2 regions of the Shewanella sp. NKUCC01_JLK genome follow, and region 2 is predicted to be linked to the other one. Evidence: riboswitches for the same ligand, from Rfam matches in the RefSeq annotation. Region 2 holds a riboswitch; the other holds the start of a gene.
The links. A riboswitch is a leader RNA that binds a small molecule or an ion and turns the genes downstream of it on or off. The one in region 2 is predicted to bind cobalamin.

Region 1 (12,060 bases), 160 kb from region 2:
TAAATAATCCGCCCACCAGCGCCGTTAATAAAATCGGCTGACGACCGGGAAACAGCATGCGCACTGTGTGGGGGATCATTAACCCGACAAAACCGATACCGCCACAGGTAGCCACCAAAATAGCGGTAATCAAGGAGCAGAGCAGCAACATATTGAGCCGCAGCTTAGGCACATTCACCCCTAAGGTATGCGCCGTTTCATCCCCCGCCTGCAACGCCATGATCTGCCGTTTCATGCCTAAAATAATGAATAAACTCGCGCCAATCACCAGTGTCGGCAGTACTAACAAGGACCAACTGGCCTTAGCGAAACTGCCTAAACTCCAAAACAGCACAGAGGCTGTCGCCTGCGGACTGGCGAAATACAGCAGCAGACTCGTTAATGCGCCGAACATAAAGGAGGTCGCCACACCAGAGAGCAGCATGCGCTCCACTTGACTATTGAGCCCTAAGCCTGACAAAGCAAGCACTATCAACACCGACAAACTCGCGCCAATAAAAGCGCCCAAGGGCAAGCTAAACCAAAGTAATCCAGACAAGGCACCCGAACCGCTAAAAAGCCCAGAATGTGCCGCCATGCCCGCATTATCAAAAAATCCAGAGCCAGTGAATAAGGTCAACATCACCACAGCGCCAAAGGACGCGCCAGAGCTAATGCCAAACAAATAGGGATCGGCGAGCGGATTGCGAGTCACGGTTTGCAACACACTGCCCGCCAGTGACAAACCCGCACCCGCCACAAAGGCAAGTAAAATGCGCGGTAGCCTGAGCTCCATCACAATGCGTTCGGTCATGCCATTGGCTTGAGTGAGGTTCGTCGCCTTATTGATAAATACTTGAATAACATCCGTAAAACTGATGTTCGCCGCACCAAAACTCGTCGCGGCAATAGGCGTTATCAAAGTGATGATACCTAATACGAGCAGCATCAGTTGTTGTCTCGTCAACGGTGTCACGATACGCCCCAAATATGAGATGAAATATTGTTTACTCCCCTGAGTCATCCACCCTCGCCTCGCTCATTCAGGCCATGATCTACATGGTGGTAACCATAAAAATAGCTGATTAAGGGCTTTTTATGTTGTGGATGGGGCGATACCTGAGCACACACGCCAAACACATCACCAATTCGCGCCTCGGTTAATACTTCGGTTGGCGTCCCCATAGCGCTGACTTCCCCGTTATGGATCAACAGCAAACTGTCGCACAGGGCACTGGCTAAATTAAGATCATGAATAGAGGCAATCACGCTGATGCCAAGGCTACGCACCAATTCGAGGATTTGAATTTGATAGCGCACATCGAGGTGGTTCGTTGGCTCATCGAGGATTAAAAGCTGCGGCTGCTGCACTATGGCGCGGGCAATCAAGGCGCGTTGCTTTTCACCGCCAGATAAGTGCTCATATTGTTGGTGCATCTTATGGCTCAAGCCAACTTTCTCTAAAGCCTTAGCAATACGCTCAGTATCACAGCTCGAATTGGTATCAAACATGCCCTTGTGGGGCGTTAAGCCCATGCTGACCAATTGCTCTGTGGTGAGGTCAAAATAGTGCGGTGTATCCTGCTGCACTACGGCAACGCGACAGGCAAACGCCTTGGGCGACAAACGCTCAATATCTTGATCAAAAAGGGTAATTTTGCCCTGAGTCGGGCGAACAAACCGATACAAACATCGCAACAAGCTAGACTTGCCCGCACCGTTAGGGCCAATCAACCCCAGCATCTGCCCCGTTGTCAGCGTAAAGTTAATATTGGAAAGAATGGTTTTGCCATCGATACACCAGCTCAACTGGCTCACATTGAGCGCGACTGACGGGCTCAATGATGGGTTAGTGTCATTCACGGGGCTATTAGTTTGGATTGCGGAAAGTTTCACCTAAGCGGCGCTCCTATCGAGTCCAAACCTGTATAAAAAAAGGTTGTGCATATTGTCATCTGCTCCCTCGAGTCACCCGCTCGAGAACTAAGGCTGCACGCAGCGATAACAGAAATAGGCAGGTCTCCTGACTCGTAGAAAAGAAGGAGCTAGGCTCTAGAATCTAGATTCTAGGTGCTTCTTTAAACTACTCACAGTTGCGGGCACAGTTCGGGCTGACTGACGAGCAGCTCCCCGATTCCCTATTATGTTTGGGTTGATATGCTCTTTGTTAACAACGCCACTGTGAATAAAAACAACGGAGCGATTCGAACAAAGAGAGTCTATTCCCAACACCTATTTCTGCGACGTTATCACTCATTGCGCATGTAATACGCTATCTCGTTCAAACGTCAGGGAAAAGCATTATCCTACATCTATCCCATTAGGCAATGCTGTTTAAATCAGAATATTTTCATGTCAGCTTATTCTCGCCAAACGATCACGCCTACATGATAGCGCCGAGATAGTGAAATAAGGCCTCAACACCTGCGCCCACTCGGCCAATCTAAACGCCAATAGCAGGCACCCTGTTCATCTTGCAGCACATTAATAGTCACCACGGCCGCCACGGGTAAATCGAGTTGACTATAAAACCCCACCGCCCGTTCAACCCCTAAGGCACGCGCCATTAAGTGACGGATCACACCGCCGTGGGTCACGACCCACACTTGAGTGGCTGGCATATTGTCACCGTTTTCATTAACGGCACTGTTTTCATTACCCATTTTATGTGAGTCAAGGGTCAATCGTTCAAACTCGGCGGCGAGTATCTGGTCAATCGTCCCATTCACCCGCGACTCGAAACTGGCCATAGTTTCCCCATTGGGCGGCGGTGTTTGCCAAGGGTTTTGCCAATAGGCCGCTAAGCGTTTGCCCTCTTGCTGATACAGCTCATCGAGTCGACAACCGTCCCAATCGCCAAAATCAATTTCCTGTAAACCCGACAAAAACTGCGCCTGTAATGGCCTTGACTCAGATATCAGTGCCGCCGTCGAATGCAGCTCGGCGGCAAAAGCGTGGGCAAAATCGGCGCAGCGGCGTGAAGTCGAGCTATAAATCGCGCTACACACGCTGGCCTGTGACTCAACTGCTGCCGACATTTGTTGCCAACCCTTTTTGCTTAAAGGCACATCCACACGACCCCGCAAAATAGCGCCGCCTTCACACTCACCGTGGCGTAACAATAACAATCGAACTTGTTTCATATATGCCTTTTTAGTTAGGGACTAGATGCTAGGAACTCAAGCCAAGGGCCTAAATTCTTGATTCTCGATTCTCGCTCCTAATGCCTTTGACTTTCATCTTGCCCTGACAATCATAAGTCGCGTATTATGGACGTCTATACGTTTAAATGTCCAAAACAAATTTTTAAGAACAAGTATTAAAAAATGTCGGCTGACGACAATAAAATGCACTTAGCATAACAATGGCCGATTTTTGGACTTAACTTAGCTGTATTTAAGGTAATTATTTATGACGATACCCTCTACCAAAGCCGGCCAGATATTGGCAGACATACGCAAACAGCTTGCAGAGCGCATTCTGATCTTAGACGGTGCCATGGGCACTATGATCCAAGGCTACAAGCTGGAAGAAGAGGACTATCGCGGCGAACGCTTTAAAGATTGGCACACTGACGTCAAAGGCAACAACGATTTATTGGTCTTGTCACAGCCTCACATCATCAAACAAATTCACACCGACTACTTAAACGCCGGTGCCGACATCATTGAAACCAACACCTTTAACGCCACCACCATCGCCATGGCCGACTACGACATGCAGTCGCTGTCCGCCGAAATTAACTTAGTCGGCGCGCGCCTCGCCCGTGAAGCCTGTGATGAAGCCTTTGCTGCCACAGGCATTCCACGCTACGTCGCCGGTGTGTTAGGACCCACTAACCGTACGTGTTCGATTAGCCCTGATGTGAACGACCCTGGTTATCGCAACGTCAGCTTCGATGAGTTAGTGACTGCTTACAAAGAATCCACTAAGGCGCTGATTGAGGGTGGCGCGGATATCATTATGGTCGAGACCATATTCGATACCTTAAACGCCAAAGCCGCGCTGTTTGCGATTGAATCGGTATTTGATGACTTATTCGGTCAGCATTCTAAAGACAGATTGCCGATCATGATTTCGGGCACCATTACCGATGCCTCTGGCCGCACACTGACTGGCCAAACGACTGAAGCCTTTTACAATTCCCTTCGCCATATCAAGCCGTTATCTATCGGTTTAAACTGTGCACTTGGGCCAAAAGAATTGCGCCCCTATGTAGAAGAATTATCCCGCATCAGCGAGTGCTATGTGTCGGCGCATCCGAATGCTGGCCTACCGAACGAGTTTGGCGGTTACGATGAAACCCCAGAGGACATGGCGAATGTGATCGAAGATTGGGCGCGCGAAGGCATGCTCAATATTATCGGTGGTTGTTGTGGTAGTACGCCTGAACATATCCGCGTGATCCGCGAAGCGGTGAGCCGTCACGATCCGCGTATTTTGCCGGACATTCCGGTAGCTTGCCGCTTGGCAGGTTTGGAACCACTGACTATCGATGCCAATACACTGTTCGTTAACGTGGGTGAGCGCACCAACGTTACAGGTTCGGCCAAGTTTTTAAAGCTGATCAAAGAAGGCAAGTTTGAGCAAGCGCTTGATGTGGCTCGCGAGCAGGTCGAAAGCGGCGCACAGATCATCGACATCAACATGGACGAAGGCATGCTCGATGGCGCCGAGATCATGCACAAGTTTTTAAACTTGATTGCCTCTGAGCCCGACATCAGCCGCGTACCTATTATGATCGACTCCTCTAAATGGGAAGTGATCGAAGCTGGCCTCAAATGTATTCAAGGCAAGGGCATAGTTAACTCTATTTCCCTCAAAGAAGGCGAAGCCAAGTTTATCGAGCAAGCCACCTTAGTGAAACGCTACGGCGCGGCGGCCATTATCATGGCATTCGACGAACAAGGTCAGGCCGATACTAAGGCACGTAAAATCGAAATCTGTACCCGCGCCTATCGGGTGCTGGTCGACAAGGTCGGCTTTCCGCCAGAAGACATCATCTTCGACCCGAATATTTTCGCCATCGCCACCGGTATCGATGAACACGACAACTATGCCGTCGATTTTATTGATGCCATTAAAGCGATTAAAGCCACCCTGCCCCACGCGATGATTTCGGGCGGCGTATCGAACGTGTCGTTCTCATTCCGCGGTAACAACCCAGTGCGCGAAGCGATCCACGCCGTTTTCCTGTACCACGCCATCAAAGTCGGCATGGACATGGGGATTGTCAACGCGGGCCAGTTAGCCATTTACGACGATATCGATCCTGAGCTTAAAGTACGGGTCGAAAACGTAGTGCTTAACTTGCCCTGCCCAATTGAAGGCTCAAGCAATACCGAGCAGTTACTTGAAATCGCGGAGAAATTCCGCGGTGATGGCGCGCAGGTCGGTAAAAAAGAAGATTTAGAATGGCGCATCTGGCCGGTGAGCCAACGCTTATCCCATGCGCTCGTCAAAGGCATTACCGAATTTATCGATGAAGATACCGAAGCCGCTCGCCAAGAAGCGAAACGTCCGCTGGATGTGATTGAAGGCGCCTTGATGGACGGCATGAACGTGGTCGGCGACTTGTTCGGCTCGGGCAAAATGTTCCTGCCGCAGGTGGTGAAATCGGCGCGGGTGATGAAAAAAGCTGTGGCTTACTTAAACCCCTATATCGAGCTAGAAAAGGTCGAAGGCCAATCTAACGGCAAGATTTTGATGGTGACAGTAAAAGGTGACGTGCACGATATCGGCAAGAATATCGTCGGTGTAGTGCTCGCCTGTAACGGTTTTGAGGTATTCGATTTAGGTGTGATGGTGTCGGTGGAGCGAATTCTCGACGCCGTGAAAGAACACAATATCGATATCATCGGCATGTCGGGCCTCATCACGCCGAGTCTGGACGAAATGGTGCACAACGTGAAAACCTTCCACCGCGAAGGCTTAACCATTCCGGCGATTATCGGCGGTGCGACTTGCTCGAAAATCCACACTGCGGTGAAGATTGCGCCCCATTATCCCCATGGCGCCATTTATATCGCCGATGCGTCCCGCGCCGTGCCTATGGTGAGTAAGCTCATCAACAACGAGACTCGCCAAGCGACCATAGACGAAACCTATGCCGAATACGACGACATGCGCACTAAGCGCCTATCCCAAGCAAAGCGCAAAGAGATAGTGTCACTCGAAGCGGCCCGTGAAAACCGCTGCCAACACGATTGGGCCAATTACACCCCGTTCACGCCAAACGTGCTCGGTCGCCAAGTATTTGATAATTATCCATTAGAAGACTTAGTCGAGCGTATCGACTGGACACCGTTTTTCCGCTCGTGGGAATTGCACGGCCATTACCCTGAAATCCTCACCGATAAAGTGGTCGGTGAAGAAGCGCAAAAGCTGTTCGCCGATGGTCAGGCCATGCTCAAACAAATCATCGAAGAAAAGTGGCTCACGGCAAAAGCGGTTATCGGCTTATTCCCAGCCAATACCGTGAATTACGACGACATTGAGCTCTACACAGATGAATCGCGCACCACAGTCGAAATGACCACACATCACCTGCGGATGCAGCTTGAGCGTGTCGGCAACGACAACTTCTGCCTATCCGACTTTGTTGCGCCAAAAGACTCAGGCGTCGCCGATTACATGGGCGGCTTTGCGGTGACCACAGGCCACGGCATAGACGAACATGTGGCACGTTTTGAAGCCAACAACGACGACTACAACGCCATCATGCTCAAATGCTTAGCCGACCGTTTAGCCGAAGCCTTTGCCGAGCGGATGCACGAACGGGTACGTAAAGAGTTTTGGGGTTATGCGGCCGACGAGCAGTTAAGCAACGAAGCCTTAATCCGCGAGAAATACAAAGGCATACGCCCCGCACCAGGCTACCCAGCTTGCCCAGACCACACAGAAAAAGGCTTGTTATGGGACTTGCTCAAGCCCGATGAAACTATCGACTTGAACATCACCGAAAGCTACGCCATGTTCCCCACAGCGGCAGTATCGGGCTGGTATTTCGCCCACCCGAAATCGCGCTACTTTGGCGTGAGTAATATCGGCCGCGATCAAGTGGAAGATTATGCCAAGCGTAAAGGGATGAGCATTGCGGAAACGGAGAAGTGGCTGGCGCCAGTGTTGGATTATGATCCTGACTGATTTTTAGAAATAGTCAGGATCTTTATTACGCTAACGCGGTTTGAGATCTAAGATCGGTCTTGCGACCGAAAGGTCGTGGGGCTTCACCCCACACCCGACCAAGGAGGACTGCTCGTCCTATCCTCCTTGGATTCTCCAAGACGCCCCTAGCGAAGTTACATGCATTGATTAGTGGCTTCGTGCTTATTCAAAAATCGCTAACGCTTCCGATGGTACATCCTGTACCCCGAAAGCTAGCGAGGCATCCATGCCTCGCTCACGCTATTTTCTTCAACGCCCTTCAGCAACTTCGCAGGGGATCAGTGAACTTCTGTGGCATTAGAGTTAACTTTTCGCATTGAAAGAGTTATGCCAACTCCACAAGCCTTATTGTCCTCAACATACCAATTTATATAGTAGACTCGAGCTTATCATTGATACTTTTATAAACTAAATATAAGTGTATCAACTCAACCAAAGCTAAATTAACTATTACGACGGTGAAATATTGAAAATGCCCCATAGCCCATAAGTTAAATAAAAAGAAAACTTCTATAAGTCGAAATTTAGACCATTTAAAGTAATTTGACGGATAATCTTTACCTATAAGCATAGGTAACAGTTTCAAATTAAAAGTGACTGCAATAGCAATATACAAACAGAGCATACTAAGTAACGAAAACAATAATTTAAAGCTAAAAATATTCATCTGCATAAAAATCGATTCAGACTTAAATTCAACCAAAAAATCAACAGCAAGGCCGATAACAAGTGTCAAAGCAAGCACTATGCTCATACCAAAAAAACTAATTTTTTTCATAAAAACTCTTATAAAATATCAAAGTCGTGGAATCCCATTCCACACCAGAGCAAGAAATCGTTAAAAACAACCATCATTGTCAAGCTACTACTGCGAGTCTTTTCTTTCCCTAATTATCGACTCCATTGCATCCATAAACCTCTTCGCATCATCAAGACTTCGAGTTCTCAAGGCGTGCTTTGTGATACGATCTTCAGCATCAACTAATGAGACTACATACCACTGCTTAAACTTGCGCTGCCAATCAAGTAACTTCACACCTTTAATTGTTCTAAAGTAAATACGCTCATTGTTTAATTTCGTTTCAGCCTGACTTTTCCCAACTATTGCTGTGTCAGCAATTATTGCAGCAGAACTCGATGAGTTAGTAACAAAGCCGTAATTCCAAAAAACATATTTATCCGTTATTCCAAATTCATCAGGTTTCCATTCTGAGTGTTGCGTCATAGTTAATTCCTCGACAACATTCAACGCCTCACTGTAACTCATTAGTGTAGGCTGATAAGAAATTGCATTAGAACCACATGCTGTAACGAATAACAGAAAAATCGGAAAAAAAATCCCTCTTATAACCGTAAATAGTAATCTATTCATTCCACACACCTTGCTTAATAAGTAATCACAAATGGTGTCAGAGTAAAACTTAAAAATACTCATCTACCAGTAGTTACAAACTTCGTAGTCATTCTTAAATCAAGGTCATGAGACTCCCTCCCCCACACACGACCAAAAGGTTAAAAACGCCTGTTCCTCTTTTGGAAATCCCTCGGCGTCCTTAGTGAAGTTACCAGCATTAGTTGGTGGCTTCGTGCTTATTTGAAAATAGCTAACGCTTTCGATAAAGTGTCCCTTCACCCGAAAACTATGCCTGTATAATTTCTTCTCATTATTTTTAATAATGGGGTCTTTATTTTTCTTAGCAGAAACCTTACTAGGTTATTTCTTTTTACTTAGCATTTTTTTAGCTTTAGCAACGAAATCATCTTCCTGAGTAATGCGCTTAACTAGTTCAGTTACAGCAGATTCAGAGTATTGATGCCGGTTTGCAAGCTTGGCATGGTAATGATATTCATTGTTAGATTGCTGCCAAGCAAGTCTCTGTATACACGCTTGAATACAATGGTTGTTAAGCTCTGGTCTTCCGGTAAATTTATTTCTTCCTGGGATACATTTCTCTAACTTCAACTGGTCACGATCGGTTTCTAATTTGGTATTTACCAATTGTTGTAGTTTTGTCTGCGAATACGGATGCGACTTATCTAAATCTATCGTCTTTTCTATAACCTTTAGCTTTTGACGTAATTCATTAAGATCACTTGCAGTACCCGAGGCCTTGGTCAATACCACTTGTGCATCCCCTTCACCTTGTGCAAAGACCAAATGAACCTTCAATGGTATTGCAAAGTTCATATCATCAGCTTTTTCAACTTCATACTGAATGCTGGTTGCTAATTCAAGAATTTCATATGCTGCAGCACCATACTGTGTTTTTAATAAAGACATTGCAGGGAGTTTAAAATCACCAACTATAGTCATCATTCCAGTATGTTGAACCGATATAAAAGCCACTTGTGAAAATGCCTCAAATTCAGATGAAAAGTTAAGTACACCTGATTGGAATATTCTAGAGGCAATAGCTTGTAGTTCTGGCATTAAGAGATGTACAGCTTGATCACGCCAATCAGCTACCATTTCAATGTTCTTTCGAACTAAATCTTTATCAGCATACAAACGCGCCAAACATGCCCTCAATGAAATCGTCTGGCGTATACCTTTCTTATTTGCTGGCTCGAAAATACTATCTTCACCGTCACGTTCAATTAAGCGTGCTTTAGAAAGTTGCTCCCACGCAGTACAGAATAGCAAAACAAAGCCGTCTAACTTATTCTCTAATGATGGACGATTATAAAGCTCTAACGCCAACATCATGTTATCGCGAGATTTTTTAAGTAACGCTTTGGAAAGTTGCGATTTACATTTATGACCAAGCTCCTGAAAGTGCTTACTTTGGGATAATCGCTTTTGGAACTCGACAAAAGTTAAATCCAGCGTATTTATTGCGCGGAAAATGCCATCACCGGTCTCTGTGACAAACTGTGTAATCTGGCCTTTGTTGTAATAGGTTTCAAATGTACTGACCTTCCAACCAGAGGCTACGATTAACTCTTCCCTAGAGAAACTTTTCCCAGAGTGCTCAGCATGTTGTAAGAAATTAAAGAATTTCCGCTGACTTTGACGTCCTGCCATATTTATCTCCCAATATCCTGATCAATTGAGTCAGATTACTATTCACTCTGACAAAAATAATTTCAGTATTATTGCCGCAATTAAGTCATTGTTATTAAATAGTAAAAACTTTATATCTTACATCACACCAAAACTCATTGAATACGCCCATCCCCTCGGAGTTGCCGCAGGGCGAATAGGCAAATTGCGTGAGTCTCGCCATGGATGGCGAGCTAGCTTTCGCAGGTGCAGGGACGCATCCTTCGGAAGCGATAGCAAATTTGCCAATGAGCACAAGGGGCTTTCAACTCCGTTGGGGCGTCTTGGAGCATCCAAGGAGGATAGGACGAGCAGTCCTCCTTGGTCGGGTGTGGGGTGAAGACCCACGACCTTGATTCACCTCGGCCGTTAGGCCGCACTAACTCAACGAACTCAACGCGAAACGGTTAACCCATAACACTCAGTACAGTGCTACAAACACAGAGCAACAAGAAAATAAGTGCCAAAGCATATTCACCAATTTGCAGGAGGAGTTGGGTATCTAAGAAAGAGAAAAGACACATCGTCCTGATGCAAGTGACTCGAATCGCGGGTACGCGATTAAAGCTCATCCTTGTTAAAAACCTAAGATAGCGACATAGCGTACACTTGTCTATAACTTTAGTATTACAAATCAAGTAATTAAGCAAGTGCTGATTTAACAATGTTGATATAAATGCATGTGACTAAACCAATCGCCATCAGATTGCACTATCTCTTGATCTTGCAGTGGCATGAAGTCTCGCTGTGTCAGGCGGTTTGGTTTTGGCAAGCGAGCCAATTTCGACATGCAAATAAGCCCCAATTGAGTGCATTGCCCAAGTGGCTCTGAGCAAAGGGCGCTGAACAAAATTCAGCCATAACGTAACTGAGTTGAATCACAGTGCGAACATCACTGCAGAAGCCTGATAACACGGGTTTTACACTCTGATTTAGCTTGGTCAAAACTGCAACGATTAACCGCCTAAATTTGCATTTTTGGCCCTACATGCTAACGTGGCTAATGTAAATTTACATTCAGTGTTTATCAAAGCTATGTCGCAACAATCAATAAAAAGTCGATCGACAACAAGCTTATATCGGGCGATACCATGCAGCGCGGCTGATATTACACGGAAGCACAACTGAGGTTGAGATATGGAACCATCTAATACATCACGCCGGACCTTTATCAAGCAATGTGTGATTGGCGGGGTTGCCGTATATTCGGCCCCTTTGTTGTGGGAAATGAGTCGCGCGAATGCGGCGATTGTCTCACCTGAACTGGCAGCCCAATGGCAAACTCAGGTTAATGGTCAATCCAAACCTAAGTTTCGTAACGACGGCATAGCTAAGGTCACAGGCCAAAAAGTCTATGGCCGTGATTACCGCGCTATGGACATGGAGGGCTGGCCCAAGCAGCAAGGTTACGCTTTTATACTTCGCGCCGCCGATGCCTCCCATGTTTATCAAGGCTTTTCACTCGACCACCTGCCCGCGTCGGCTAAGCCCTATAAAGTGATCACTGCGGCCGATCTGGCCCGTGATAAAATCAAGCTGCCCGATTTTTACGGTGACAACATGTTACTGGCCGAGGGGCAAACCGCCGACTACTTAGGTCATGCGGTGGCGATATTGTTGTTCGACAGTTTCCCCGCCTTTAAGCAAGCTAAGTCCTTGCTGCAATTTGACCAAACCTTACTGCGCTTTGGTGAGCAAACGCCGTTTGTATCGGACTCGAAAGACCCGTACGCCAGCTGGCGCCTTATTCGAGTGGAAGGTGAAAATGGCGCACGGGAAGATTTATATAGCCCGCTCCACGATGGGCTGTTTTTCCCTAGCGTAAAAGATCGCAAGCCAGAATGGTTAGGTAATCCGAATGCCAAAGGGAC
Region 2 (12,060 bases):
TGAATGGGCTCGAACATTTATTGGCAAGTTCGAGTATGGCTAAAATGTTGGTCGTGCTGGCAAGATCGCACTGTGAGTGGCGGCAAACTAAAGCTTTATCGGCGGTGAAGGTGACATCACACTCGACTATGCCTGCGCCCGAATCGATAGCCGCTTGGTAGGATTCCTTTGTATGCTCAGGGAATTTCATTGGCGCGCCACGGTGACCTATGGAAAATTCGCTGCGATAAAAACTGTCAGTGGTGCATTGTTCTAAGCGGGTTTTAAGTGTGCTGTCTTGCATCTGACGTACGAGGAATAAGGGTCTTTCTCCCACTTGAGCAGGAACGGGTTTGCTGGTGGGTGGCGTGACTGCGGCGTTATCATCGTCATTATTGCAACCGGCTAATAAAGCGCTCGTGGCAATTAACAGGCCGAGTGAGAGCGACGAAATAGGGCGTAGTTTCATCAGATTTACCTATGAGTAATGATGTAAATTATTAATATTAATCAGAAACTCTAAAGTGTTAATGTGACTGAAAAAGCCTATTTGTATGACATAAACAAGAATATATACCGTTTGCACGACTATTATCTAAGGCACGCTAGCTTGCGATAAACTGCCTTAGACAGAGGACGGTCGGGATATATGCACAGTGTTGCTTTAGATGTGAGCATTGACTCCACTGAGCGAGTCGATGAAACTGGCATGAATATTTTCATCTGGGCGATCTTTCTGGGCCGAAATCAAGTACACTGCGCTCCTTTTGTTTTATGATGAGCGTTTGGTTCGCTTGATAAGACAAACGTGACAAGCATCATTTAGGAAATAGAGCAGAATGAGCAAGGGCAAAAAATACGATTTTCGCGTGACACAGGGCGACAACGGTTGGAAAACTGAAATCACTCGTCGCATGACATCAACTAAAACAGTTGTGTCTAAGAGCCACGATGGCTTTGCGACCGAAGCCGAAGCGCAAGCGTGGGGCTTAACTGAATTACAAGTGTTTTTAGGCACGTTAACTGAGCGCAATAAACGTCGCTCAGAGAAACAAGCTAAAGCAAAATTAGCCGCAGCATTAGCGGCTGAAGCGGCTACTGATGCCGAAGATCTTGATGAAGATGATTTCGACGAAGAGTAATACTCATTCGTTTAACCTTGTCTTATCAAGCCAGTGTGACTGTTAGGGCGCGCATAACGGGTTCTGAAACGTCACTCTGGCGATGAACAGCAAAAGGCAGATCTTAAGATCTGCCTTTTGTGTTTTTGTCGCTCGCGAAACTGCGCATATCAATTCATTTCATCCTATTTCCTCGTTTATCTTCATACACTCTGTTCGGCTGGACTGATCTGTTGATGCTGTCATTAGCTTGTTTTTATAGCATTTAGCCGGGATTACGTACCCTATACCATTAATAATTAACGATAACTATTATCATTTGATTTACTTAGATGCTGCTCTGTGCTCATATGTAAGGAATTCGAACGCACGTTTAACTTTATCAAGGTAAGGGAACTCCTATGAAACTACTTCAATCCAGTTTATTGCTGTGTTTGTCAGCTTCGGCAACCCTGAGTTATGGCCAAGCCTTAGATGGAGATGCGTTACGCTTACTACAAGCGTCGCTAAAGGATTCGACGTTGGATACACAAGCGCAGTTAACCAATACTAAACGGGCATTGGCGTTAGATTTAAGCCATCAATATGCGCAGCTCGCGCCTATCTTACAGACTGAAATAAACCAGTATCAGTTGGCAGTAAATGCCGATGACATTCTGTCTCAGCATAGGCTCAATGATAATGTGATCACCAAAGCCGATGCATCAATTCGCCGAGTGAAGGGCTTAAGTGCCAAAGCGGATTCTCTGGTGCAAGTGCGTCTAGCGGATGAAGCCATGTTAACCACATGGCAGCAAGGTGAGTCTCCTTTATTTGCCTATGAGCCCGATGGTGACGAGAGTCAGTGGGATTATATTGAAGCCTTTGATATTCATGGGAAAGTTCATCAATTAGACGTGTATAACCTGCCGCAGCAGCCAGTGTTTGTGGTCGGTATCGATAGCAAAAAAGCCTTTGTGGCTGGCTTAGAGGTGATGCGGGCGACATTTGCCGAGGCGCAGTCAGCGAAAAAAGAGGGCGCGCTACTGAGCCGTGCGCAAACACAGGCGGTGGCAGACAAGCCGATTTCAACCACAGTGATCAAACAAATATCCTTGAAGGATGACCATGAGCCGTGGATTTCTGGTCGTGCCGAAATTTACGGCATAGTGACTGGGGTTGATCCAAGCCGTGAAGAGCCAGTGCTCGATATCGTCGAAATGCCCTATTTAGATTATGCGGATACGACCTATTATCCGAATCAAATCATCATACATTGGGAGCGTTATCGTTGGGCGGCTGCGGACATGATCTTAATGGAGCATGACGATGGTACTAACTATAAAGTGTTGGCCACTAAGCTGTTGGAAGCGGCGGAGCAGATCTTAAAGTCGATCCCCGATCCTGAAGCTCAGGGTTATGCGCTGATCCCGCAAATTACCAATGGTATTTTAAGTGTGATGCCGGATGCTTGGTTCACCAATGACGATGACTTTGTCGACGTGTATTACACTTTACAGGAAGGGGTTGAATATCCTAACTTGAACGGCGCTAACGGTAATGCGATGACGAGCTTTGCGCCATTAGTCATCCAACCAAGACCATGATGAATTAGTGCGGCTAAATGCAATGGCTGAAATGTAAAAGCGGATCCTAAGATCCGCTTTTTTGTTTTTATCACTTAACGTTAGGCTAAGCCATTCACCTTAAGCTTTTAACTTGAAATTGCCTTGCATAATCGCCCAGTGACCTGGGAAGCTGCAGAAGAATTGGTAGGCTTCGGTGGCGCTCATACCGGCAGTGCTAAAGGTGATAGACGTTGATTCGCCACCGCCCACTAAATCTGTGTGTGCGATAACGCGCGTATCACCGGCTTTGACATAGGCTGCATCAGGACCGGCGCTCATACCTTCGGTCGCTACGGCTGACATATCGGCTGCCTTAGTTAATACCCAGTTATGGCCCATCGCTGCTTTTGGCAAGGTGCCTGAGTGGGTTAAGGTTAAGGTCACTTCTTTACAGCTTGCAGGTACTGACAGCTCTTTAGTGTCAAATTGCATTGCATCAGTGGCGGCAATTTTCAGTTCACATTCGTTGGCACTCGCTTGGCTAGCGAATAATAATCCTAGGCCGATTAGGCTAGTGCTGGTCACGTTACGTAAAGCTGTGCTTTTTGCTTTCATCTGGTACTTCCTTATTTGAACAAGGGTAGCCGAGCCGTTTTGACTCGGACATGCACCTGCCAGCATAAGCAATCTTCATTAAATGGGAATGAAATCAGCGTGTAAATTATGTATATGCAACTTTCGGTTGAAAGCTTACATTGTTATTGGCGGCAAAATTGTTAGCGGTAAACATAGGTGAGTACTTAGTTGGAGTGAACTAAGTACTCAGGAACTATTATTTATATATTTGATTTATAAATGATAATTTATAGGTTCTAACGCAGAGCGTCTACTTCAGAACGTCTTACGTTTTTAGTACGAAAGCTCCTGTCGATAGGGAATCGCACGTTGTGCACCAGGGCGAGTGACAGTAATGGCACTGGCTGCATTGGCAAATCCCACGGCTGCAGCAATCGACATGCCCTCGCTTAAGCCCACAACTAAGGCGCCATTGAAGGTATCCCCTGCGGCGACTGTGTCTATGGCCTGCACTTCAAACGCAGGTATTAGCCCATTAAAACCTGGGCTGCTGATATATGCGCCACGGCTACCTAAGGTTATGACCACAATCTTTACTCCCTGCTGGTGGAGAAGTTGCGCTGCCATGTGTGCATCATCAAGATGGTTGATCTCAACTCCCGTTAAGGCTTCTGCTTCGGTTTCATTGGGGGTAATAATATCTACCCACTTGAGTACATCTTGGCCAAGTGCCGTCGCTGGAGCAGGATTTAGCACAGTCGTCACGCCAAGATTCTTGGCTATTTGCAGCGCCTTTGCCACTGTGGCAGCGGGCGTTTCCAATTGTGCTAACAAGTACTCCGCATTAGCAAACAGAGCGTAATGAGCTTCTAAGTCATCGGGTGAAAGGCTGGCGTTGGCACCTGCGGCAACGCCAATCGTATTCTCACCGTTATCACCGATAAAAATCATGGCAGTGCCTGTGCTCAGTCCGGCTATTTGGCGGATCCCTTCCGCACTGATGCCATCTTTCATCCAGCTTTGACGCATATTATCGCCGATACTGTCTTGGCCGAGATGGCAGATAAAATCAGTGCGTGAACCTGATTTGGCTAAGCGTGCGCAGGCGACGGCTTGGTTGGCCCCCTTACCGCCCAGTTCGAGGCGATAATCTCGGCTCATTAAGGTTTGCCCTGCAGCGGGCAGGTACTCAAATTTCATCACATGGTCGGCATTTGCACTGCCGATAACGAGTATCTGGCTCATAGAAGACTCACTGTCATTTTTATCTGCGATTGAGATAAGTTGCATCATAGACGCGTAAACTGTCTACCAGTAAATCGACAAAGCCTTGCCTATCGATCCCAAACAGCACAGTCGCATTGGCGGCTTTACCTGTGAGCTGATAGCGATCGACCACTGTCATGCCTAAGGTCAACTCACTTTGGGTTTCAATACTTACCCAGCAATCTTGCGCCTCAAATAGCTCAGGTTTAAGCAACCAAGCGATAGTGCAGGGGTCGTGCAATGGCGCACCAATAAAGCCCCATTTAGGATCTCTGTGGTAAATCATAAAGAAATCCAATAATTCGGCGACGCACTGAGCAATTGGATTTTGAATCGCGCGAATATGTTCTATGTCTTCATCCATGATTTGCGCCTGATGAGTCACATCGAGCCCACACATAGTAATGGGAATACCGGATTTAAAGACAATATCGGCGGCTTCAGGGTCGACAAAAATATTAAACTCGGCGGCAGGCGTCCAATTGCCGACACCGGCTGCGCCGCCCATTAGCACTATGCGTTCGATCTTGGCGTGTAATTCGTGGTGGCTGGCGAGCAAAAGCGCGATATTGGTGAGTGGTCCTGTGGGGACGAGTGTCACAGGCTTATCGCTTTGGCGAATTTTCTTGGCCATCAGTTCTACGGCATTGAGTGTTTGTGGCGCAAAGCTGGGCTCTGGCAATGCAGGGCCGTCGAGTCCGGTTTCACCATGGACATTGTCGGCAATGATTAATTCGCGAGCTAATGGCTTGACGGCGCCGCCAGCGACAGGAATATCACTGCGATTTAATAAGGTTAAGATCCGCAGGGCATTATTGAGCGTTTTATCCGGCGTTTGGTTACCGGCGCTGGTGGTGACGGCCAGTGGAACCAGCTCTGGATGGGCGAGAGCTAAAATGAGCGCAATAGCGTCGTCATGGCCGGGATCGCAATCCAGAATAATAGGGCGAGTCATACTGTTACTCCTTTAAACAGCGGTGATGGGTGCTTAGAATAGCATGCCATCAGTTAGGCGCTAGCCTGAGGAGGGGACTTGCAGAGTAAACTGTGAGCATTTTCGTCTTTTTATCAACAAGCTGCTAGAATTCTGCCCATTTTTGACATTAGGCGATGTTAGGTAAATCCATTCTCGCTCTGTCCGCTGCACAACATTGAATGACATATCCAAGCAAATACAAGGAAATAAGTAATGCTCACTTATCGAATCACTTGGCCTAAGGCTTTACTCGCGGGCATGGTTGCCATGCAGATTTCTGGCTGTAGCGATCCTCAACCTATGGCCGTTCTGGAAAGTAATAACGAGTCATTGCTGCAGTTTGATAACGGCAAACTACTCCAACTTAAGGAAAATCCGAGTCCACAGTATCGCCATATTCCCTGTGATTTACCCGCAGTCGAGACTGTGGTCACCAACAGTTCGGCCTTTGCGGCGTTAACACAATCTGGTGAGGTGATCACTTGGGGCGACAGTTATGCTGGCGGTGATAGCAGGGAGGTGACGGAGCAGCTTAAGCAAGTTAAGCAAATCGTCCCAGTTAAGGACGGGTTTGCCGCGCTACGTCAAGATGGCACTGTGGTGTACTGGGGCAATGCGGGGAAATATAGCCTCGACAAAGCCCTACAAAACCGCATGACCAATATTACCAAGTTGTTCGCTAATCAAGAGGCCATTGCGGCCCTTGATGCTAATGGCAAGGTACACACTTGGGGTTATGGCCCCTACGGCGGCAATAGCTTACATGTGCAGGATCAATTAGTTGATGTTGTCGATATCTTTGCCAGAGGACGCAGTTTTGTCGCCCTCAAAAAAGAAGGTAGCGCGGTGATTTGGGGGCAGGTTGAAGAGTCGACCAATATGAAAAAGTTACTCCCGCAGCTTACGGATGTGGCGAAGATCGAATATTTTCAACACACCTATGCCGCCTTGAAAAAGGACGGCACTGTGGTGAGTTGGGGTTGGCGCAGTGATGCTTACTCGATCCGCAGCGCCTTAAAGGATGTGGCGAGTATGACGGCAAACAATTGTGCCTTTGCGATTTTAAGTCCTACGGGGGATGCGCATTTTTGGGGCGATGGGATTAACTGTGGTGTCGATTGGATTAAAAAAAACAATATCACAGGGGTAAAAGAGATTATCAGCATTGGCTCAGGCTTTTTATTACTGCGGGATAAGGCCGTGCCGCAAATAGTGGCCGACGATACTGATTACGCTCATATGTTTGGGTTTCACTATGCCCAAGAGATTCTTGATAAATATTGGCAGGAAGGCAGCATCATTACCCAAGGGCCTGCCTCCTTTGTGTTTACGCGTCCCGATGGCAAAGTGGTGCCTGTTGGTTATCGCGCCAACCGTGAAAATGTGGAGAAGTTGATTGCACGTATTCCGCGCCTTACTTGGTTAGATGGCGCAAATGACGGTTATGTTGGCATCAGCGAAAAGGGGGAGCTGGTCTCTTGGTCGATGAATTTGCCAATGTTCGACAAGTCGCCAGTGCAACCTGCTGACTCGTTAGTGATTAAACCGCTGGATTTTACCCCCGTTGCCCAATGTGAAACCCCTGAGCAGCGTCAGGCGATTTTGAGCAAAGACAGACCAAAACCTGCGGCAAAAAACTGGGATGGTGTTTTCTAGCTCATGTGAGTTTTCTCGCTAACTTGAGATTAATGGACTTTCATCCGTATAGACGTCTATAATGCGCGCGCTCAGGTCTGATATGCTCTGAGCCTTGTTGGGCGTTAACAGATTGTACGCCCTTTGAACCTAATTTTGAGTCAACCTTCTGTGGTGCTTACGATGATAGTGTCGTGAGATAATCGGGAAGCCAGTGAAATTCTGGCACTGCCCCCGCAACGGTAAAAGGTGAGAGAAGACCGCGTTTGATTGGTGTGTTCAAGAGTGAACCCGAAAGTCAGAATGTGAAAGGTCAGTCTCGCGTTAATCTAACTTTTAATGGATTAACATAGCCTAAGTCCGGAGACCGGCCCTAAAGGTGTTTTTGAGATTTCGGTGGGCAGATCTCAAAATGCGATAATCACCGTCAGTATTTACGACTGAATTAACGGTATCGTGGCGTCAATGCCCCGTTTTCCTTGCAGGAGTTAAAGGTAAAATGGGAACAAATCCAACAAAAATCGCGCTGCTGATCGGCAGCCTTTGCAGTTTTTCAATTATCGCGCCCGTTATGGCGGCTGACGATACCAGCACAGCTAAAGTCGACGAGCATCTTGTCGTGATCGGCCGCTCTGATAAGACCCCGTTAAATATTGCCGCCAATGTGAATGTGATTGATGCCGCTGCGATTGAAATGAGTGGCGCGACTAATTTGACCGACGTCTTACGCGGTCAAAGCGGTATTCAAATTTCGGATAACAATATTGGAACTAGCTTTGCTATGCGTGGTTTTAGCGCCAGCACTGCCGTTAATAACACACTGATTTTACTTGATGGTCGTCGTCTCAATAATATCGATATCGCCGCACCTAGCCTTAATGCCATTCCGCTTAATCAAGTGGATCGTATTGAAATTTTATCGGGTAGTGCAGGTGTACTTTATGGCGATCAAGCCGTGGGCGGGGTGATTAATATTGTCACTAAGTCCCCTGAAAATACTGGCGGCAGCGTGCAGTTATCTGGCGGTAGCTTTGATACCTATGAAGGTCGTGGTGATGTGTCTGGCGCGATCAACAAAGATTGGCGTTACTTTTTCACCGGTAGTTACAACCAAGGTGACAACTATCGCCAGCATAATGCCAACGAAACCGGCTCTATTCTTGGCCGCATTCAATATAAAACAGCCACAGACTCGTTCTTTGTTGAAACCAGCTACTACGATAACGATCGTGAAAATCCGGGCTCGCTTACTGAAAAGCAATTTAAAGACGATCCCCGTGCTTCATCAAATAAGGTAGAGTATGCCCACGAGATGACCACTGCGGCGCGAACGGGTTACCAGCATCAGCTTAATCAAAACTGGGCGCTGGCAGCGGATTTAGATTACAGCGATACCTTGGTGTCTTCTCTTAATTGGGGGGCGAACAGCCATAACACACGCTCACTGTTAATGTTTAGCCCTAAAGCGTTAGCGAATTACAGCACGCGTCAAGGCGAGCTAAACCTAGTCACAGGTTTAGACATCAGCCGTGGCAAGGCTGATTTTGACACTATGGCGCGCAGTAATGTGCAGCAAATGCAAAGCGCCTATCTACAAGCTACAGTGCCTTTAAGCCATACTTTAAGTTACGTTGTGGGTGGCCGTTATGCGCGGGTGACCGACGAGTTAGTCGATGGCAATGTCTATCCTAATGGCATGGATTTAGACGAAAATGCCCACGCATTCGAACTGGGTTTAAATTACCGCCCAACTGCGGAGCACAGACTCTACGTGCGCGCCGATGATAACTTCCGTTTTGCCAAAGTGGATGAGCAAGCTTATACATCGCCGGGCGTATTTGGCTTAAAGCCGCAAACAGGCCGTTCCTATGAGGCGGGTTGGGATTGGGCTGTCGCTAGTCAAACCCTGCGAGTCAGCCTATATCGTCTCGATTTAGAGGATGAAATTGTTTATGACTCGAGTGCAGTTAAACCCATAGGTGGAAATTTCAACGGTGCAAACGTTAATGCCGACGCTTCTCGTCGTTATGGCGCGGGTGCCGATTGGGATTGGCAGATCACTAAAGCGCTGCAGCTAGGGCTGGAATATAACTATACCGACGCCGAATTTACCGATGGTGCTAACGATGGCAAAGAGCTGTCTTGGGTGGCAAAACACACGGGACGCGGTTATGTCAGCATGGATTTTGCTGAGCATTTCCAAGTATTTGCCGAAGCTATCTACACGGGTGATCGTTTTATCGAAGGCGATAACGCTAATCAAGGTGATAAGCTAGCAAGTTACGTGCTTGGTAATTTAGCCTTGAATTATAATCGTGATGCTTGGCTTGCTAGTTTGCGTATCGATAATGTATTCGATAAAGATTATGTCAGTGCAGGTTATTACGGTGGCGATTGGGGGGATAGTTACTATTCTGGTCGAGGCCGTGATATTCGTTTCACTGTGGGCTACCGCTTCTAATTATTAATGAGCTATCTAATAACAAAGCCAGACTGAGTCTGGCTTTTTATTTTTTACGCTGAGTTCAAAGAATAAATCTTAAAATAGGTATAGTCTTGAATATCGTTTTAGTAGAGTGGTTTAATTGTCGTTATCTATAGTGTTAGCGGGCAGTCATCACTAAATAGGAGTAATTTATATTTTACTCTGCTGTTTATGGCTGAAATTCTTAGTATTTTAGGTATGATGTGAGCTGTAACCGAATCATCTTATTGTTAATAAACAGGTGTAAAGTGTCTTATGACTGATCTTGAGCAACAGGTTTTTACTCAAGTTAGAGCTATCATAGCGAACGAAGAGCAAGTGATTGGCCGCCGAGGAATTCTAATTCCACTCAAAAAAGCGATCCTTGCTGAAGGCGACATTCGTAATGTGATTGACATTATCTCGAGCGATCCCGCATTGGCAGCGCACATGCTTATGCGCAGTAATTCCGCACAGGCTGCTGTAGTGGAAAATCACAAAACTCGTTCGTTGAAAGAAGCTTTGATCCGCTTAGGTCAAGTTAATATCTATCGCTACGCTTTTACGTTCTATTTAAAAGAACGCCTCGATGAACTGCCACAGCCCTATAAAAAGTTGGTCCAAGGTTATTGGAAGCTGACTGAAGATATTGCAACGGATGCGGTAGATAGCTTAGCGGATATGGAAGGTGTGGAGGTTGATGCTGACGAAGTACAAACCTTAGCTCTGTTCAGTGTGTTCGGCCAAATTATCGCACTGACCGCATTTGCCTATTTAAATGCTAATGCCGAACAGTCATTTCCTTTAAGTGTGATTAAGTCATTGATTGATAATCAACAACAGACCTTAACCATCGAAGCGTTCGAGGCGTTAGATCTCGATCAGGATCTGCGTCAAGAATTTATGATCGCCCATAATTTGCGTCAGACCCGTAATCCTAATTCATCAGGGTTGATACTGCGCCGTGTCTTGTCTATGCGTGGATTGTTGATGAATCCGCTGTAATTTGTCGATGCTATGAAATAGTCATTTGACTCAATAAACAAGCCTGCATTCGCAGGCTTTTTTATTCAATGTCACCCGCATTAATTCGTCTTCTGCTGGCGGGATAAACCTTCCCTCGCCACCAGTTGTAACCAATTTTGGATCAATGCAGAGTTAGCACTGTGGCGGCGATAGGCACCAAATAGCGGTCGTTTCAGGCCTTCTTGGCCGAGTTTTACCGTAGCGAGACTCAGTCCATGTCCTTCATTAATCGACCAGCTTGGCAGTGCGGCTATGCCGTCTTTACAGGCGATGCGTTGCAATAACATCATGGTTAAATCACAGGTTTTTTGCTCGCCCGCCTCTATGCCCGCAGGCTCTAAAAAGTGGCGATAAATATCTAAACGTGTCAACGGCACTGGATAACTGATAATAGGCAAGTGTGCTAATTGCTTAGGGGTGACATAGGCTTCTTTCGCTAAAGGATGATCCTTAGCAACCACTAACCTCACTTCAAAATCAAACAAATGCTGGTAGGCGAGTGAATGCCCAGGCACAGGATCTGAGGTTAATACAATATCCAGTTCACCCATTTCTAAGGCATTGAGCGAGTCGAACAGATGACGGCTCGACAAGTCTAACTCGGCTGCCGGATGATCTTGCCTAAATTGCTCCATTACAGGCATTAACCAGCGAAAACAGCTATGGCACTCAATGCCGACACGCAACTGATTGGTTTCGGTTTCCAGCCCATTCTTCAAATCTGTCTCGGTTTCTAACACTTTAGGCAAAATTTCTTCGGCCAGATGCAGCAGGCGTGCACCTTCTTGGGTGAATGACAGTGGCTTACTCTTACGCACAAAAATGGGCGAGTTAATCCTTTGCTCCAACTCCTTAATCTGGTGGGAGAGGGCGGATTGAGTGACAAAACGTTTTTTGGCTGCGCCCGCCAAACTGCCGCTTTCTTTCAGGGCCATTAAGGTTCGCAGGTGTCTTAGTTCGATCATGTTCACTCCAAGTGAATTTCGCTCATGTTGTGCTTGAAATCAATTCGGTTGCTGGCATAGAGACTAACACAATAAACTTCTAGACGTCCAGACGCCCATTGTTATTTATCAAGGCTGAAGTGCTGAAAAGTGCCAAGAGAAAACAATCTGGTGGGTGCAAGTGCCGAATGTGGCTTATCTCAAATAAAGGAAGATAGAGTATGCAATTAAATAGTCTTGGGTTTCCCCGTATTGGGCGTCGTCGTGAATTGAAATTTGCCTTAGAAAAATACTGGCGTGGTGAGAGCACTCAGGTGGAATTACGTGAAGTGGCGAGTGAACTTCGCCGCACCCATTGGCAGTGGCAAGCTGCTGCGGGCATTGAGCAAGTTCCCGTAGGTGATTTTGCCTTTTATGATCAAGTGCTGACCTTAAGCGCGACTTTAAATGCCATTCCTGAGCGTCATCGTGGTGAAGGGACAATCGATCTCGATACTTTATTCCGTGTTGCCCGCGGCAGAGCGCC

Region 1: another riboswitch for cobalamin. It lies ahead of KO537_RS02595 (ABC transporter ATP-binding protein); the one in region 2 lies ahead of KO537_RS03215 (TonB-dependent receptor).

What each region holds. Positions count from the first base shown of each region.
Region 1 is NZ_JAHKRD010000002.1:57,617-69,676, forward strand. It holds gene KO537_RS02590 (iron ABC transporter permease) at 1-1,003, opposite strand, end outside; gene KO537_RS02595 (ABC transporter ATP-binding protein) at 1,000-1,875, opposite strand; cobalamin riboswitch at 1,975-2,175, opposite strand; gene KO537_RS02600 (histidine phosphatase family protein) at 2,397-3,122, opposite strand; gene metH (methionine synthase) at 3,391-7,125, shown strand; gene KO537_RS02610 (hypothetical protein) at 7,514-7,924, opposite strand; gene KO537_RS02615 (hypothetical protein) at 8,012-8,518, opposite strand; gene KO537_RS02620 (DUF3644 domain-containing protein) at 8,861-10,171, opposite strand; gene KO537_RS02625 (molybdopterin cofactor-binding domain-containing protein) at 11,327-12,060, shown strand, end outside.
Region 2 is NZ_JAHKRD010000002.1:213,394-225,453, reverse strand. It holds gene KO537_RS03250 (glycerophosphodiester phosphodiesterase family protein) at 1-448, opposite strand, end outside; gene KO537_RS03245 (DUF3622 domain-containing protein) at 819-1,121, shown strand; gene KO537_RS03240 (DUF3103 domain-containing protein) at 1,502-2,686, shown strand; gene azu (azurin) at 2,786-3,262, opposite strand; gene rbsK (ribokinase) at 3,557-4,468, opposite strand; gene rihA (pyrimidine-specific ribonucleoside hydrolase RihA) at 4,488-5,444, opposite strand; gene KO537_RS03220 (hypothetical protein) at 5,679-7,121, shown strand; cobalamin riboswitch at 7,256-7,491, shown strand; gene KO537_RS03215 (TonB-dependent receptor) at 7,600-9,561, shown strand; gene KO537_RS03210 (HDOD domain-containing protein) at 9,841-10,569, shown strand; gene KO537_RS03205 (LysR family transcriptional regulator) at 10,650-11,555, opposite strand; gene metE (5-methyltetrahydropteroyltriglutamate--homocysteine S-methyltransferase) at 11,756-12,060, shown strand, end outside.